2 regions of the Streptomyces sp. NPDC001678 genome follow, and region 2 is predicted to be linked to the other one. Evidence: riboswitches for the same ligand, from Rfam matches in the RefSeq annotation. Region 2 holds a riboswitch; the other holds the start of a gene.
The links. Region 2 has a riboswitch for glycine ahead of gcvP (aminomethyl-transferring glycine dehydrogenase). Riboswitches for the same ligand answer to the same signal wherever they lie in the genome.

Region 1 (7,608 bases), on a different contig from region 2:
GGTTCACATCACTGGTGCGGGACGCGCTCCGCGCGGCGGTGCGCGGGGATCGCGGTGGTACGCGAGGTGCAGTGGTGCGGAACGTGCGGAGGTGCGGGAGGTACTGGCAGTGCGGAACGTGCGGGACGTGCGGTGGTACCCGGAGAGCGCCGGTGCGGGAAGCACCGGAGGTGCGGGTGGTACGGGACGTGCGCACAGAGCGGTCGTACGGCGGAACAGGTCGTACGCAGGAACGAAGTCCTTGTTGGGCGGGAGTCTTCATCGCTCCCGCGATCACCCGCCAGCCCTCACCGTCAAAGGATGCGCAAACGTGATGTGCGAAGGGAGCTTCCGTTATACGGACGTCAAGGGGCCCTGAGCGGGCGTCATGGCGTCAGTAGGCCCCGGCCTGCCAGCCCTGCTGCGGCGGGGGGTAGCCGTAGCCCGCGGCGGGCGCGGACGGCGCGACGCCGGCCCCGTAGCCCTCGCGGGCGAAGAACGGCCGGCTGTTGGCCCGCATCCACATCGCGACGGGGTCGTACTCGTCCGCCATCGACACCGTCGACACCGGCAGCCCGTCGGGCACCGCGGCGATCGACTGCTGCATCATCAGGCGCACGGCCTCCACGGCGGCGGGCGAGGTGTCGTACAGATCGAGCCCGATGGCCAGGTACGGCGTGCCCAGGGCGGGCCGCACCCAGGCCCGGCGCAGCGCGCGGACCACGGGGGTGCGGTGGGCGTTCTGCCCGAGCAGGGCGTAGAACTGCGGGATGTCCAGCGCCGGTTCGCTCAGCTGGAGCGGGCCGGCGGGCAGCCGGTCCAGGCCGGCGACGATCCGGCGCAGGTCGAGCCAGGGGATGCCGACGCCGCCGCCGGGGGCGTGGGGGTTGAGCCACAGGCTCCAGCGGTCGGGGTAGAGGGAGGCGGCCACGGCCCGGCCGGTGACGACCTCGTGGGCGCGGTTCCAGCCGCTGGCGGCGAGCTCCTGGGCGGAGGTCACACAGGGGGCGTAGCCGAGGCCGTCGACCTCCATGTTCCCGTACTGGGCGTCGGGCGAGCCGGCCTGACCGTGCCACAGCAGCATCCACACCCGGCCCTCGGCGAGGGACCGCAGCAGCTGCTCGTAGGTGTCGTACCGGCCGGGCGCCACCTGGCGCAGCACCTGCTCCACGCCGCTCTCCGCGCCCGCGCTCACCTGGGTCCGCCTCTTCTCTTGGCCGTCTGCTGCTACCAGCTTACGAGCCCGCGGGGGCGGGCATGAGAGCTGTCACAGGTCACGGTCGTAGAACGGTCGTATCCGTGTCCGTATCCAGTCGCCCACGGGGTCGTCCTGGGCGACGTCCAGGAAGACGAGCTGTACGGGCCAGGGCACGGGCACCCGGCCCAGCGCGCGGCCCAGGGCGTCCAGGGCGGCGGAGCGGCTCCCCGGGTCGGGGAGCCCCAGCTCGACGCCGACGAACAGCGCGGGATCGGCGCCCTCGACGCTGGCCATGGCGCGGCGGGCGGTCCGGACGACGCCGGTGTCCGCGAACTCCAGCCCGGCGGCGGCCAGGAACGCGGTCGGCTCCTCCTGCCAGTCCGGCTCGTACAGCCGTACGCGGCCGCCGGTGGCGTCGCCGTCCAGGGCCGTGCGCCCGGCCCGGCACAGCCCGGCGACGGCGGGCGGCGGCAGGGGCACGGTGACGGTGCCCTCGGGGTTGACGACGATGCCGACCTGCGGGGGCAGGCCGCGGGCGAACTCGACGGCGGGGGCGACGACGAAGGACATCCCCGGACCGGCGACCGCCGTGAACTGCTCCTGGGAGCTGAAGACGGGGACGTAGGCGGCGCCGCCGAGCTCCAGGGTGGGGAGGTCGAGGTCGGGGCTGTCGGGTCCGCCGCCCTTGGGCAGCGGAACCCACACGTTGCTGCGGCCGAGCGCCTCGACGATGCGGGGGCCGGAGTCCGGCACGCCGACGGAGGCGGCGAGCACCGCTTCGAGCTCATTGGCCGGCCAGGTCATCGTCTCCCCTACCACCGTTCGTCGGACGCATCCCGCACCTTAACGGCTGCGCCTGGGCTTGCCCGGGGCGGGTTGGTTGTCCGGCACCGCCGGGCTCGTCCTCGCAGGCTGATCGCCGTCGTCACGGCCCGGCGGTGCCGAGCCGGCCTCAGCCGAAGGAGATGACCCGCAGCGCGTCCGCCGCCTCGCGGTCGAGGAGGACCGCCGAGGTCGTGCCCGCCGGGTGGTCGCCCGCCGTGAGGGCGGCGACGAGGCGGGACGTCGCGCGGCGGTGGCGGGCGAAGGAGCGGACGGAGACGCCACGGCCGCGGGCGCGCTGGCCGGCGAGCGCGGTGGGCGCGTCGACCGCCAGGACCACCAGGTGCAGCCCCCCGCCCCGCCGCCGCGCGTCGCGCGCGAGCCAGCGGCGCACCCAGCTCCACTGCCCGCAGTCGTGCACGACGACGCTGTCTCCCGAGCGCAGGGCCCGCCACAGCGCGGCGTAGTGCGCGACGCGGACGACGGGCCGCCAGAGGGCGTAGGGAAGCGTCAGCGGCAGGCGTTCGAAGCGCTCGCGCATGTCCTGGGAGTCCACGCGGTGGACGGCGGGGGGCACGACGCGCCGTATCAGCGTGGACTTGCCGCCGCCGGGCAGACCGGAGACGACGAGCAGGTCGCCCGCCGGATAGCGGAGCTCCGATATCGCCACGGCACCCCCGCGCAGATCGCGCACCCCGTGCGTCTCCTCCGCCCCCACTTCCGTACGCACGGTGATCGCCCCCTCTCGCAAAGAAAAGGTAATCCAATTTGAGGGGCGGCGGGCGGTCCGTCGCACGCCCGTACGTGCAATGATGTGCGCGCCAAGCTCGACTCACGCTCGACTCAACTGCAAGCAATCGCATACTGGCCGTTCGAATCCGCGCGGGAGAGTCCCGGGTGCCATGTGCCCCGGGCGCCGAAGGAGCAAGTTCCTCCCTTGAATCTCTCAGGCCCCGTACCGCGCGGGTGAGGCAGATCTGAAAAGCGGGCCGCGCCCACGCGGTCCCACCCAAGGTGCAAGCCGGGTGCCTTTGACGACAGGCGAGGGCTCTCGGTGAACCTCTCAGGTTCCGATGACAGATGGGGAGGCCGCCTATCCAGGCATTTCCTCCGCGATCCACCTGCCCGGGAGCCCGATCATGACCGATGCCCCCCGCCGTACCGCCCTGGACGCGCTGCACCGCGCGCTCGGCGCGACCATGACCGACTTCGCCGGCTGGGACATGCCCCTGCGCTACGGCAGCGAGCGCGACGAGCACATCGCCGTGCGCACCCGCGCGGGCCTCTTCGACCTGTCGCACATGGGTGAGATCACCCTCATGGGCGCCCAGGCCGGGCAGGCCCTGGACCACGCCCTGGTGGGCAACATCTCCGCGCTGGCCGTCGGCCGGGCCCGCTACACGATGATCTGCCGCGAGGACGGCGGCATCCTCGACGACCTGATCGTCTACCGGCTCGGCGAGGACGAGTACATGGTCGTCGCCAACGCCTCCAACGCCCAGGTGGTCCTCGACGCGATCACCGAGCGCGCGGCGGGCTTCGAGGCGACCGTCCGGGACGACCGCGAGAACTACGCGCTGATCGCGGTCCAGGGCCCCGCCTCCCCCGCCATCCTGAAGTCCGTCACCGACGCCGACCTGGACGGCCTGAAGTACTACGCGGGCCTGCCGGGCACCGTCGCGGGCGTCCCCGCGCTGATCGCCCGCACCGGCTACACCGGCGAGGACGGCTTCGAGCTGTTCGTCGCCCCCGCCGACGCCGAGAAGCTGTGGCAGGCCCTGACCGAGGCGGGCGCGGACGCCGGGCTGGTGCCGTGCGGCCTGTCCTGCCGCGACACGCTGCGCCTGGAGGCGGGCATGCCGCTCTACGGGCACGAGCTGACCACGGCCCTCACCCCGTTCGACGCCGGGCTGGGACGGGTCGTGAAGTTCGACAAGGCCGGCGACTTCGTGGGCCGCGAGGCGCTGGCGGCCGCCGCCGAGCGGGCCGAGACGGCTCCGCCGCGCAAGCTCGTCGGGCTGATCGCGGCGGGCCGCCGGGTGCCGCGCGCCGGATTCGCGGTGACGGTCGGCGGCGAGGTCGTGGGCGAGGTCACCTCCGGTGCCCCCTCCCCCACCCTCGGCAAGCCGATCGCGATCGCCTACGTCGACGCGGCGCACGCCACGCCGGGGACGGAAGGGGTATGTGTGGACATTCGCGGCAGTCACGAGCCGTACGAGGTCGTCGCACTCCCCTTCTACAAGCGGGAACGCTGACCCCTCACTGAATCCCCCTCATCTCATCTGTCAAGACCCCTTGCACAAGCACCCACGCGCGTACAGGAGAATCTAGCCATGAGCAACCCCCAGCAGCTGCGTTACTCCAAGGAGCACGAGTGGCTGTCGGCCGCCGTCGACGGTGTGGCGACGGTCGGGATCACCGAGTTCGCGGCCAACGCGCTCGGCGATGTCGTCTACGCACAGCTCCCGGCGGTCGGCGACACGGTCACCGCGGGCGAGACCTGTGGTGAGCTGGAGTCGACCAAGTCGGTCAGCGACCTCTACTCCCCCGTCACGGGTGAGGTCGTCGCGGCCAACCAGGACGTCGTGGACGACCCGGCGCTGGTGAACTCCGCCCCCTTCGAGGGCGGCTGGCTGTTCAAGGTGAAGATCACGGACGAGCCGGCGGACCTGCTGACCGCCGACGAGTACACCGACTTCGCCGGCTGACCCCGCCCGCTCCCTCCCGCGCAGGAAGAACTCATGTCGCTTCTCAACAGCTCCCTCCATGAGCTCGACCCCGACGTCGCCGCCGCTGTCGACGCCGAACTCCACCGCCAGCAGTCCACCCTCGAGATGATCGCCTCGGAGAACTTCGCTCCGGTCGCGGTCATGGAGGCCCAGGGCTCGGTCCTGACCAACAAGTACGCCGAGGGCTACCCGGGCCGCCGCTACTACGGCGGCTGCGAGCACGTCGACGTCGTCGAGCAGATCGCCATCGACCGCATCAAGGCGCTCTTCGGTGCCGAGCACGCCAACGTGCAGCCGCACTCCGGCGCGCAGGCGAACGCCGCGGCGATGTTCGCCCTGCTCAACCCGGGCGACACCATCCTGGGCCTGAACCTCGCCCACGGTGGTCACCTGACCCACGGGATGAAGATCAACTTCTCCGGGAAGCTCTACAACGTGGTCGCCTACCACGTCGACGAGCAGACCAACCTGGTGGACATGGAGGAGGTCGAGCGCCTCGCCAAGGAGCACCGCCCGAAGCTGATCGTCGCCGGCTGGTCCGCCTACCCGCGCCAGCTGGACTTCGCCGCCTTCCGCCGGATCGCGGACGAGGTCGGCGCGTACCTGATGGTCGACATGGCCCACTTCGCGGGCCTGGTCGCCGCCGGGCTCCACCCCTCGCCGGTGCCGCACGCCCACGTGGTCACCACCACCACCCACAAGACCCTGGGCGGTCCGCGCGGTGGTGTGATCCTCTCCACGGCCGAGCTCGCCAAGAAGATCAACTCGGCGGTCTTCCCCGGTCAGCAGGGCGGCCCGCTGGAGCACGTGATCGCGGCCAAGGCCGTCTCCTTCAAGGTCGCGGCCACGGAGGAGTTCAAGGAGCGCCAGCAGCGCACGCTGGAGGGCTCGAAGATCCTCGCCGAGCGTCTGATGCAGGACGACGTCAAGGAGGTGGGCGTCTCCGTCCTCTCCGGCGGCACGGACGTCCACCTGGTCCTGGTGGACCTGCGCAACAGCGAGCTGGACGGGCAGCAGGCCGAGGACCGCCTCCACGAGGTCGGCATCACGGTCAACCGCAACGCCATCCCGAACGACCCGCGCCCCCCGATGGTCACCTCGGGCCTGCGGATCGGCACCCCGGCCCTGGCCACCCGTGGTTTCCAGGCCGAGGACTTCCGCGAGGTCGCGGACATCATCGCCGAGGCCCTCAAGCCGGGCTTCGACGCGGCGGCCCTGCGCGGCCGCGTCACGGCGCTCGCGGACAAGCACCCGCTGTACCCCGGGCTGAAGTAGCGCCGAAGCACGGGATTAACCGGCCGGTACGGGGCACCGGGCACGCTCAGGGAGCGGGCCGGTGCCCCGCACCGCGACAGGGCCCCCACCGCGGAGTGAGCTCCGCCACCGCGGGAAGCCGCCCGCATCCCGCACACTGATAGATGAATGCGGAATTCCGCTTTCCACCGCACCAGCTGTTCCACCCCTGTACCACCCCGTACCACCCCCGACTCATAGAGGAGCTGCCACCGTGGCCATCTCCGTATTCGATCTCTTCTCGATCGGCATAGGCCCGTCCAGCTCCCACACGGTCGGCCCGATGCGCGCCGCCCGGATGTTCGTGGGGCGCCTGAAGAAGGACGGTCTGCTCGCCCAGACCACCTCGGTACGGGCGGAGCTCTACGGCTCCCTCGGCGCCACCGGCCACGGCCACGGCACCCCCAAGGCCGTCCTGCTCGGCCTGGAGGGCCACTCCCCCCGCACCGTCGACGTCGAGATCGCCGACGACGAGGTGGAGCGCATCCGCACCACCAAGCGCCTGAAGCTCCTCGGCGCCGAGATCGGCTCGGACCACGAGATCGACTTCGACGAGTCGACCCAGCTGATCCTCCACCGCCGCCGCGCCCTGCCGTACCACGCCAACGGCATGACCCTCTTCGCCTACGACGAGGCCGGCGCCCCGCTGCTGGAGAAGACCTACTACTCGGTCGGCGGCGGCTTCGTCGTCGACGAGGACGCCGTCGGCGCCGACCGGATCGTCCTCGACGACACCGTCCTGAAGTATCCCTTCCGCACCGGTGACGAGCTGCTGCGGATGTCCCGCGAGTCCGGCCTGTCGATCTCCGCGATGATGATGGAGAACGAGAAGGCCTGGCGCACGGAGGAGGAGATCCGCGAGGGCCTCCTGGAGATCTGGCGGGTGATGCAGGCGTGCGTGACGCGCGGCATGTCCCGCGAGGGCATCCTCCCCGGCGGCCTCAAGGTCCGCCGCCGCGCCGCCAGCACCGCCCGCCAGCTGCGCGCCGAGGGCGACGCCCAGGCCCGCGCCATGGAGTGGATCACGGTCTACGCCATGGCCGTCAACGAGGAGAACGCGGCCGGCGGCCGGGTCGTCACCGCCCCGACCAACGGCGCCGCGGGCATCATCCCGGCCGTTCTCCACTACTACACGAACTTCGTGCCGGGCGCGGACGAGGAGGGCGTCGTCCGCTTCCTCCTCGCCGCCGGCGCCATCGGCATGCTCTTCAAGGAGAACGCCTCGATCTCCGGCGCCGAGGTCGGCTGCCAGGGCGAGGTCGGCTCCGCCTGTTCCATGGCCTCCGGCGGCCTCGCCGAGGTCCTGGGCGGCACCCCGGAGCAGGTCGAGAACGCGGCCGAGATCGGCATGGAGCACAACCTGGGCCTGACCTGCGACCCGGTCGGCGGTCTGGTCCAGATCCCCTGCATCGAGCGCAACGGCATGGCCGCGGCCAAGGCCGTCACCGCCGCCCGGATGGCGCTGCGCGGCGACGGCCGCCACCACGTCTCCCTCGACAAGGTCATCAAGACCATGAAGGAGACGGGCGCCGACATGAAGGTCAAGTACAAGGAGACGGCGCGCGGCGGCCTCGCCGTGAACGTCAT
Region 2 (7,608 bases):
CGCGGCCCTGGTGAGGGCCGCTCTCCGGCCACGTGGCCAGTCACGGTGAGTGCCCGACTACCCAAACCCGCCGGGCACGGCCTAGGGTTGCTGTGTGAACGAGCTCGATGTCGTGGGTGTCCGGGTGGAAATGCCCTCCAACCAGCCGATCGTGCTCCTGCGTGAAGTGGGAGGCGATCGCTACCTCCCGATTTGGATCGGACCGGGAGAGGCGACCGCGATCGCCTTCGCCCAGCAGGGCATGGCGCCTGCCCGTCCGCTGACCCACGACCTGTTCAAGGACGTGCTGGAGGCGGTCGGACAGCAGCTCGCGGAGGTTCGCATCACGGATCTGCGCGAAGGCGTCTTCTACGCGGAGCTCGTCTTCGCCAGCGGGGTGGAGGTCAGCGCGCGGCCGTCCGACGCCATAGCGCTGGCGCTGCGCACCGGCACGCCGATCTACGGCAGCGACGGGGTGCTGGACGACGCGGGGATCGCCATCCCGGACGAGCAGGAGGACGAGGTGGAGAAGTTCCGCGAGTTCCTCGACCAGATCTCGCCCGAGGACTTCGGCAGCAGCAACCAGTAGGGCGTGCGCGAAGCCGGCGGAGAGCCGGTGGAATCCGCCTCAGTGCCGCATTCGAGTAGCTTTTCCCGCTACCTGGACACGTAAAACCACTCTCAGGGTGATTATCACTCGGCGTGCCGAGTGTGGCGATCGTTGACGCACCCCGAGCGACTGCCTACCGTCGAGAAGGCAGGTCAAGGACGGAGGTCGGCGTGAGAAGCACGGGCGACGGTACGGCGGTCGGCGGTCCGTATCCGCTGCATGGGGGAACGGTCGAACCAGTGCCCCGCTATTCCGCAACGGCGGCGGTGACCACCCCACGGGGCAGCGAGTCCGGGGGCGCGGCGCCCTCCCGGAGCTCCGACGGCATCGGGTACCGGGGGCCCACGGCGTGCGCGGCCGCGGGCATCACCTACCGGCAGCTCGACTACTGGGCGCGCACCGGACTCGTGGAGCCCAGCGTGCGGCCCGCGTACGGGTCGGGGAGCCAGCGGCTCTACAGCTTCCGGGACGTCGTCGTCCTGAAGATCGTCAAACGGCTCCTGGACACCGGGGTCTCGCTCCAGAACATCCGCACCGCCGTGCAGCACCTGCGCTCGCGCGGCATGGAGGACCTGGCGCAGATGACGCTGATGAGCGACGGCGCCACGGTCTACGAGTGCACCTCGCCGGACGAGGTCGTCGATCTCCTCCAGGGCGGCCAGGGCGTCTTCGGGATCGCCGTGGGCGTCGTGTGGCGCGATGTGGAGAGCGCCCTCGCCCAGCTCCACGGGGAGCGGGTGGACACTGGCGAGACGCTCGTCGGCCACAACCCGGCCGACGAGCTCGCCCGCCGCCGCAACCGGGCGGGATGAGCCCCTCCGGGGGCCCGTACGACAGCGTGACAGGGCGCCCCGCGCAGGCCGTGACAGCGGCCGGCGCGGGGCGCCTCGTCGTACATCGGTGCGATTGTCAGTGGTATGCGGCAGCATCTGTCCTGTGAGGGGTGCGCCGACGATTCTCCATCTGGACATGGACGCGTTCTACGCTTCGGTGGAGCAGGCGTCCAAGCCCAGCCTGCGCGGAAAGCCCGTGGTGGTGGGCGGTCTGGGCCCCCGTGGCGTGGTGGCCACGGCGTCGTACGAGGCACGGGTCTTCGGTGTCCACTCCGCCATGGCGACGGCCCAGGCCCGCAGGCTCTGCCCCAACGCCGCCTATCTCACCCCTCGGTTCGAGCTGTACCAGCGGATCAGCCAGGTGGTGATGGGGCTGCTGGGCGAGCTGTCGCCGCTGGTGGAGCCGCTCAGCCTCGACGAGGCGTTCGTCGACCTGGAGGCGGGCGGGGTGGCGCCCACCGAGGAGGCCGCCCGCGCGGTGGGGGAGCGGCTGCGGCGGGACATCGAGGCGGTCACGGGGCTCACGGCCTCGGTGGGGCTGGCCGGCTCCAAGATGTTCGCGAAGATCGCCTCGGAGGAGGCCAAGCCGAACGGGCTCATGCTCATCGAGCCCGGTACGGAGCTGGAAGTCCTCGGCCCCATGTCGGTGCGGACCATCCCCGGCGTCGGCCCCGCCACCGCTGAAACGTTGCGGCGCGCCGGTATCACCACCGTGACGGAGACGGCCGGAGCCGGCGAGGACGAACTGGTGCGTCTCCTCGGCAAGGCCCACGGCGCCGGCCTGTACGCCCTGGCCACCGGCCACGACGACCGCCCCGTGGTCGCCGAGCGGGACGCCAAGTCCGTGTCCGTGGAGGACACCTTCGCCGAGGACCTCACCGACCGGACCCGGGTGCAGCTGGAGCTCGCCCGCCTCGCCGACCGCTGTGTGGCCCGGCTGCGCGGCGCCGGGCGCTCGGGGAGGACGGTCGTCATCAAGGTGCGGCGGTACGACTTCTCGACCCTGACCCGCTCGGAGACCCTGCGCGGCCCGACCGACGACCCCGCCGTGGTGCGCGAGGCGGCCGCCCGGCTGCTGGAGCACGTGGACACCACGGCCGGGGTGCGGCTGCTGGGCGTGGGCGTCTCGGGGCTCGCCGACTACACCCAGGAGGACCTCTTCGCCCAGGCCGCCGCGGGCGCCGCCGAGGCCGCGGCGGCCGCCGGGACGGCCACGACGGCCGGACCGGCACCCCACGAGCCCGAGACGCCCCAGGAGCCCCGGAAGGACCCCGAGGGGCCGCCACGGTGGCTTCCCGGACTGGACGTCCGGCACGACGAGCACGGGGCCGGCTGGGTGCAGGGCAGCGGCGTCGGGCGCGTCACCGTCCGCTTCGAGGAGCCCTGGTCGGCACCCGGGCGGGTACGGACCTTCCGCGTCGACGACCCGGCGCTCCACCGTGCCGAACCGCTGCCGCTGGTGCGCACCGACGACGATCAGCCGCTCGCGCCGCCCACGCCTTCCGGGCCCCCGGACGGCGCCTCCCCGGCGGCCGTGCCGTCGGGCGCCGGAGGCTCCGGCGGCGGCTCCGGCGAGGGCAGCTCCAGCCCGTAGTGCCGGTAGAGCCGCAGCTCCTGCGCGGGGGAGAGGTGCCGGCCCACCCCGAAACCCGGGGCCTGCCTGATCAGCGCCCGCTCGTAGGGGATGCGCAGCCCGTCCTCCTCGACCCGGCTCGGCTCCAGCGGTACGAAGGCGTCCCGGCCGAAGAGGCCGGTGCGCACGGCCGCCCACTCCGGCTCCCCGGTGGCGTCGTCCAGATACACCTCGTCCACGGTGCCGATCTTCACGCCGTCCCGGTCGAAGGCCTTGCGCCCGATGAGGCTCCGGGGATCGATGTCGGTCTGCACGGCTCCTCCGCTGCTCCCCGCCCATGACGGTCCTCGTCACCACGAAAAACCACGGACGTGAAACCGGCCACTCGGGAGATCCACCCGGAAACCCCCGCTGGTAGGCTGGCCAGTGGCCGCAGACCCCGTGCGGGAGAGCTCTTCCCGAAGCCCACCAGGCGTTCGGAGAAGGCGCCGAAGGAGCAAATCCTCCCCGGAATCTCTCAGGCACCCGTACCGCATGGACGAGGTCACTCTGGAAAGCAGGGCGGGCCCAGGTCAGGCAGCAGCCGCCGAAGCCCCTCCTCACCGACGGTGAAAGCCGGATCGTGCGCCGCGGCCCGGTGAAGCTCTCAGGTTGAGATGACAGAGGGGGAGGCCGTCCGGGTACCCGCGCCGTGGTACCCCTCGCAGGTCGCAATGACCAGGAGGCCTCCGCAGATGACCGTCCACCGCATCGCCCTCACCGACCTGGAGCGCGGCACGCCCTTCGAGGCGCGCCACATAGGTCCCGACGCCGCCGCCCAGGCCAAGATGCTCGCCCAGGTCGGTTTCGGCTCGCTCGACGAGCTCACCGCCGCCGCCGTGCCGGACGCGATCAAGAGCGTCGGGGCGCTCGGCCTGCCGGAGGCCCGCACCGAGGCCGAGGTCCTCGCCGAGCTCCGTTCCCTGGCCGACCGCAACACCGTGCTGGCCTCCATGATCGGCCTGGGCTACCACGGCACGTTCACACCGCCGGTGATCCTCCGCAACGTCATGGAGAACCCCGCCTGGTACACGGCCTACACGCCCTACCAGCCGGAGATCTCCCAGGGCCGTCTGGAGGCCCTGCTCAACTTCCAGACGGTCGTCGCCGATCTGACCGGGCTGCCCACCTCCGGCGCCTCCCTCCTCGACGAGGGCACCGCCGCCGCCGAGGCCATGGCCCTCTCCCGCCGCGTCGGCAAGGTCAAGGACGGCGTCTTCCTCATCGACGCCGACACCCTGCCGCAGACAGTCGCCGTCATCGAGACGCGCGCCGAGCCCACCGGCGTCGAGGTCGTCGTCGCCGACCTGTCCGCGGGCATCCCCGAGGAGATCGCGGAGCGCGGTGTCTTCGGCGTCCTGCTCCAGTACCCCGGAGCCTCCGGCGCCGTCCGCGACCTCCGCCCGCTGATCGAGCGGGCCCACGAGCTCGGCGCGATCGTCACCGTCGCCGCCGACCTCCTCGCCCTCACCCTCCTCGCCCCGCCCGGCGAGCTCGGCGCGGACATCGCGGTGGGCACCACCCAGCGCTTCGGCGTCCCCATGGGCTTCGGCGGCCCGCACGCCGGATTCATGGCCGTCCGCGACAAGTTCGCCCGCAGCCTGCCCGGCCGCCTCGTCGGCGTCTCCGTCGACGCCGACGGCGACAAGGCCTACCGCCTGGCCCTCCAGACCCGCGAGCAGCACATCCGCCGCGAGAAGGCCACCAGCAACATCTGCACCGCCCAGGTGCTCCTCGCCGTCATGGCCGGCATGTACGCCGTCTACCACGGCCCCGAGGGCCTCGCCGCGATCGCCCGCCGCACCCACTGCTACGCCGCGATCCTCGCCGAAGGCCTGCGCGCCGGAGGCGCCGAGGTCGTCCACGACGCCTACTTCGACACCGTCACCGTACGGGTGCCCGGCCGGGCCGCCGAGGTCGTCGAGGCCGCCCGCGAGCGCGGCGTCAACCTCCGCCAGACCGACGCCGACCACGTCGGCGTCTCCTGCGACGAGACCACCACCCGCGCCCACCTGGCCGCCGTCTGGGCCGCGTTCGGTGTGGAGGGCGACGTCGAGGCGCTCGACCCGACGACCTTCGACGCGCTCCCCGAGGGCCTGCTGCGCGGCGACGAGTACCTCACCCACCCGGTCTTCCACCAGCACCGCTCCGAGACCGCGATGCTGCGCTACCTGCGCCGCCTCGCCGACCGCGACTACGCCCTGGACCGGGGCATGATCCCGCTCGGCTCGTGCACCATGAAGCTCAACGCCACCACCGAGATGGAGCCGGTCACCTGGCCGGAGTTCGGCCAGCTCCACCCCTTCGCGCCCATCGAGCAGGCCGAGGGCTACACCACCCTCATCACCGAGCTCGAGGAGCGGCTCGCCGAGGTCACCGGCTACGACAAGGTCTCCCTCCAGCCCAACGCCGGCTCCCAGGGCGAGCTCGCGGGCCTGCTGGCCGTCCGCGCGTACCACCGCGCCAACGGCGACGAGCGCCGCACGGTGTGCCTCATCCCGTCCTCCGCGCACGGCACCAACGCCGCCAGCGCCGTGATGGCCGGCATGAAGGTCGTCGTCGTCAAGACGGCCGACGACGGCGAGGTCGACGTCGAGGACCTGCGCGCCAAGATCGAGCAGTACCGCGACGAGCTCGCCGTGCTGATGATCACCTACCCCTCCACCCACGGCGTCTTCGAGGAGCACGTCGCCGACATCTGCGCGGCCGTGCACGACGCGGGCGGCCAGGTGTACGTCGACGGTGCCAACCTCAACGCCCTGGTGGGCCTGGCCAAGCCGGGCCGGTTCGGCGGCGACGTCTCGCACCTGAACCTCCACAAGACCTTCTGCATCCCGCACGGCGGCGGTGGCCCCGGCGTCGGCCCGGTCGCCGTCCGCGCCCACCTCGCCCCGTACCTGCCCAACCACCCGCTCCAGCCCACCGCGGGCCCGGCCACGGGCGTCGGCCCGATCTCGGCCGCGCCCTGGGGCTCCGCGGGCATCCTGCCGATCTCCTGGTCGTACGTCCGGCTGATGGGCGGCGCGGGCCTCAAGCGCGCCACGCAGGTCGCGGTGCTCGGCGCCAACTACATCGCCAAGCGCCTGGAGCCGCACTACCCCGTGCTCTACACCGGCCCGAACGGACTGGTCGCCCACGAGTGCATCGTGGACCTCCGGCCGCTGACCAAGGCCACCGGCGTGAGCGTCGACGACGTCGCCAAGCGCCTGATCGACTACGGCTTCCACGCGCCGACCATGTCGTTCCCCGTCGCCGGCACGCTGATGATCGAGCCGACGGAGAGCGAGGACCTCGCCGAGCTGGACCGGTTCTGCGAGGCGATGATCGCCATCCGCGCCGAGATCGAGAAGGTCGGCTCGGGGGAGTGGCCCGCCGAGGACAACCCGCTGCGCAACGCCCCGCACACCGCAGCCTCGGTGACGGGCGAGTGGGAGCACCCCTACACCCGCGAGGAGGCCGCCTTCCCGGGCGGGGGTTCGAAGGCCGACAAGTACTGGCCGCCGGTGCGCCGCGTGGACGGCGCCTACGGTGACCGCAACCTGGTCTGCTCGTGCCCGCCGCTGGAGGAGTACGAGGGCTGACGGGCCTTCAAGGACACGGATCGGGGCCGGTCCGGCGCTTCGGCGCCGGGCCGGCCCCTCTTGTGTCTCGTACGCCCGGCCGCGTCAGGCCGCGGTCACCACCTGGTCGGTGCCCAGTGCCCGGTGCGGGGCGATGATCTGTCCGTCCGGCAGCAGCTCACCGGTGTCCTCGAAGCAGAGGACGCCATTGCACAGAAGACTCCATCCCTGTTCCGGGAAGGCGGCCACGAGGTGGGCGGCCTCCCGGTCGGCGGAGTCGGCTGACGGGCACGTGGGCTGGTGCGGGCACATGGAAGTGATCTTTCGCTCTGATGTGGTGGCTGTCCTGCGGCTCGATGCGTCGCTCATGCCGCCCCCCGTTGTCATCGTCGGTCGGTCACCAGTCTTGCCCTACGGGCCTCGTTCCGCAGGGATTTCCCGGGGACGCTCCTCACAGGGTGAGGACGCGTCACCCGGGCGGGCGGTTGCTCCCAACTGGACGGTCCCTTCGGGGGGTTCGGGGTGGCCGTATCGGACTAGCCCGAAAGGGTGAGGGGTGGGGGCGGCGGTGCGCCCCGCGACTCCCCTGGCGCGGGGAGTCGCGGGGCGCGGTGGCTCCGGGAGCCGGTGGGCCGGCCCGGCCGTCCGGTCAGGCGGTCGCCCGCAGCCGGTGCGGGGACGGCAGCCGGGGCGTCAGCGCGGGCAGCAGATCGGCGGCCCGGTGCGGCCGGTGGGCCGCGATGCCGGGCGGTGCCGGGGCGAGGGGGACGAGCAGGTCGCCCGGGGCGAACAGCTCGGAGGCGGCGTCGGCCGTGATGTCCGCGTGCAGCCAGAGGGTGAGCATGTAGAGCTCGGGCACCGACAGCAGCCGTGGCTGGTACGGGGTGGTCAGGGCCTCGGTCTGACGCAGGGCCAGCTCCGTGGAGGCCACGTACGGGCCCTCGCAGAAGTGGGAGAACGCCCAGCCGTCGGCCGTGAGCACGGCCTCGCCGGCCGCCACGGCCCGTTCCCCCT

Region 1: linked by a shared signal. The riboswitch ahead of gcvT (glycine cleavage system aminomethyltransferase GcvT) and the one ahead of gcvP (aminomethyl-transferring glycine dehydrogenase) in region 2 are both predicted to bind glycine.

Annotation. Positions count from the first base shown of each region.
Region 1 covers NZ_JBIAUP010000004.1:244,009-251,616, forward strand. The annotation lists gene ACFYZR_RS10490 (enhanced serine sensitivity protein SseB C-terminal domain-containing protein) at 374-1,174, opposite strand; gene ACFYZR_RS10495 (enhanced serine sensitivity protein SseB) at 1,247-1,981, opposite strand; gene ACFYZR_RS10500 (AAA family ATPase) at 2,130-2,735, opposite strand; glycine riboswitch at 2,873-2,970, shown strand; gene gcvT (glycine cleavage system aminomethyltransferase GcvT) at 3,139-4,254, shown strand; gene gcvH (glycine cleavage system protein GcvH) at 4,333-4,707, shown strand; gene glyA (serine hydroxymethyltransferase) at 4,741-6,003, shown strand; gene ACFYZR_RS10520 (L-serine ammonia-lyase) at 6,236-7,608, shown strand, end outside.
Region 2 covers NZ_JBIAUP010000019.1:115,652-123,259, reverse strand. The annotation lists gene ACFYZR_RS29635 (MerR family transcriptional regulator) at 1-49, shown strand, start outside; gene ACFYZR_RS29630 (bifunctional nuclease family protein) at 95-568, shown strand; gene ACFYZR_RS29625 (MerR family transcriptional regulator) at 760-1,401, shown strand; gene ACFYZR_RS29620 (DNA polymerase IV) at 1,526-3,016, shown strand; gene ACFYZR_RS29615 (PRC-barrel domain-containing protein) at 2,899-3,309, opposite strand; glycine riboswitch at 3,430-3,538, shown strand; gene gcvP (aminomethyl-transferring glycine dehydrogenase) at 3,730-6,615, shown strand; gene ACFYZR_RS29605 (DUF5999 family protein) at 6,700-6,906, opposite strand; gene ACFYZR_RS29600 (hypothetical protein) at 7,244-7,608, opposite strand, start outside.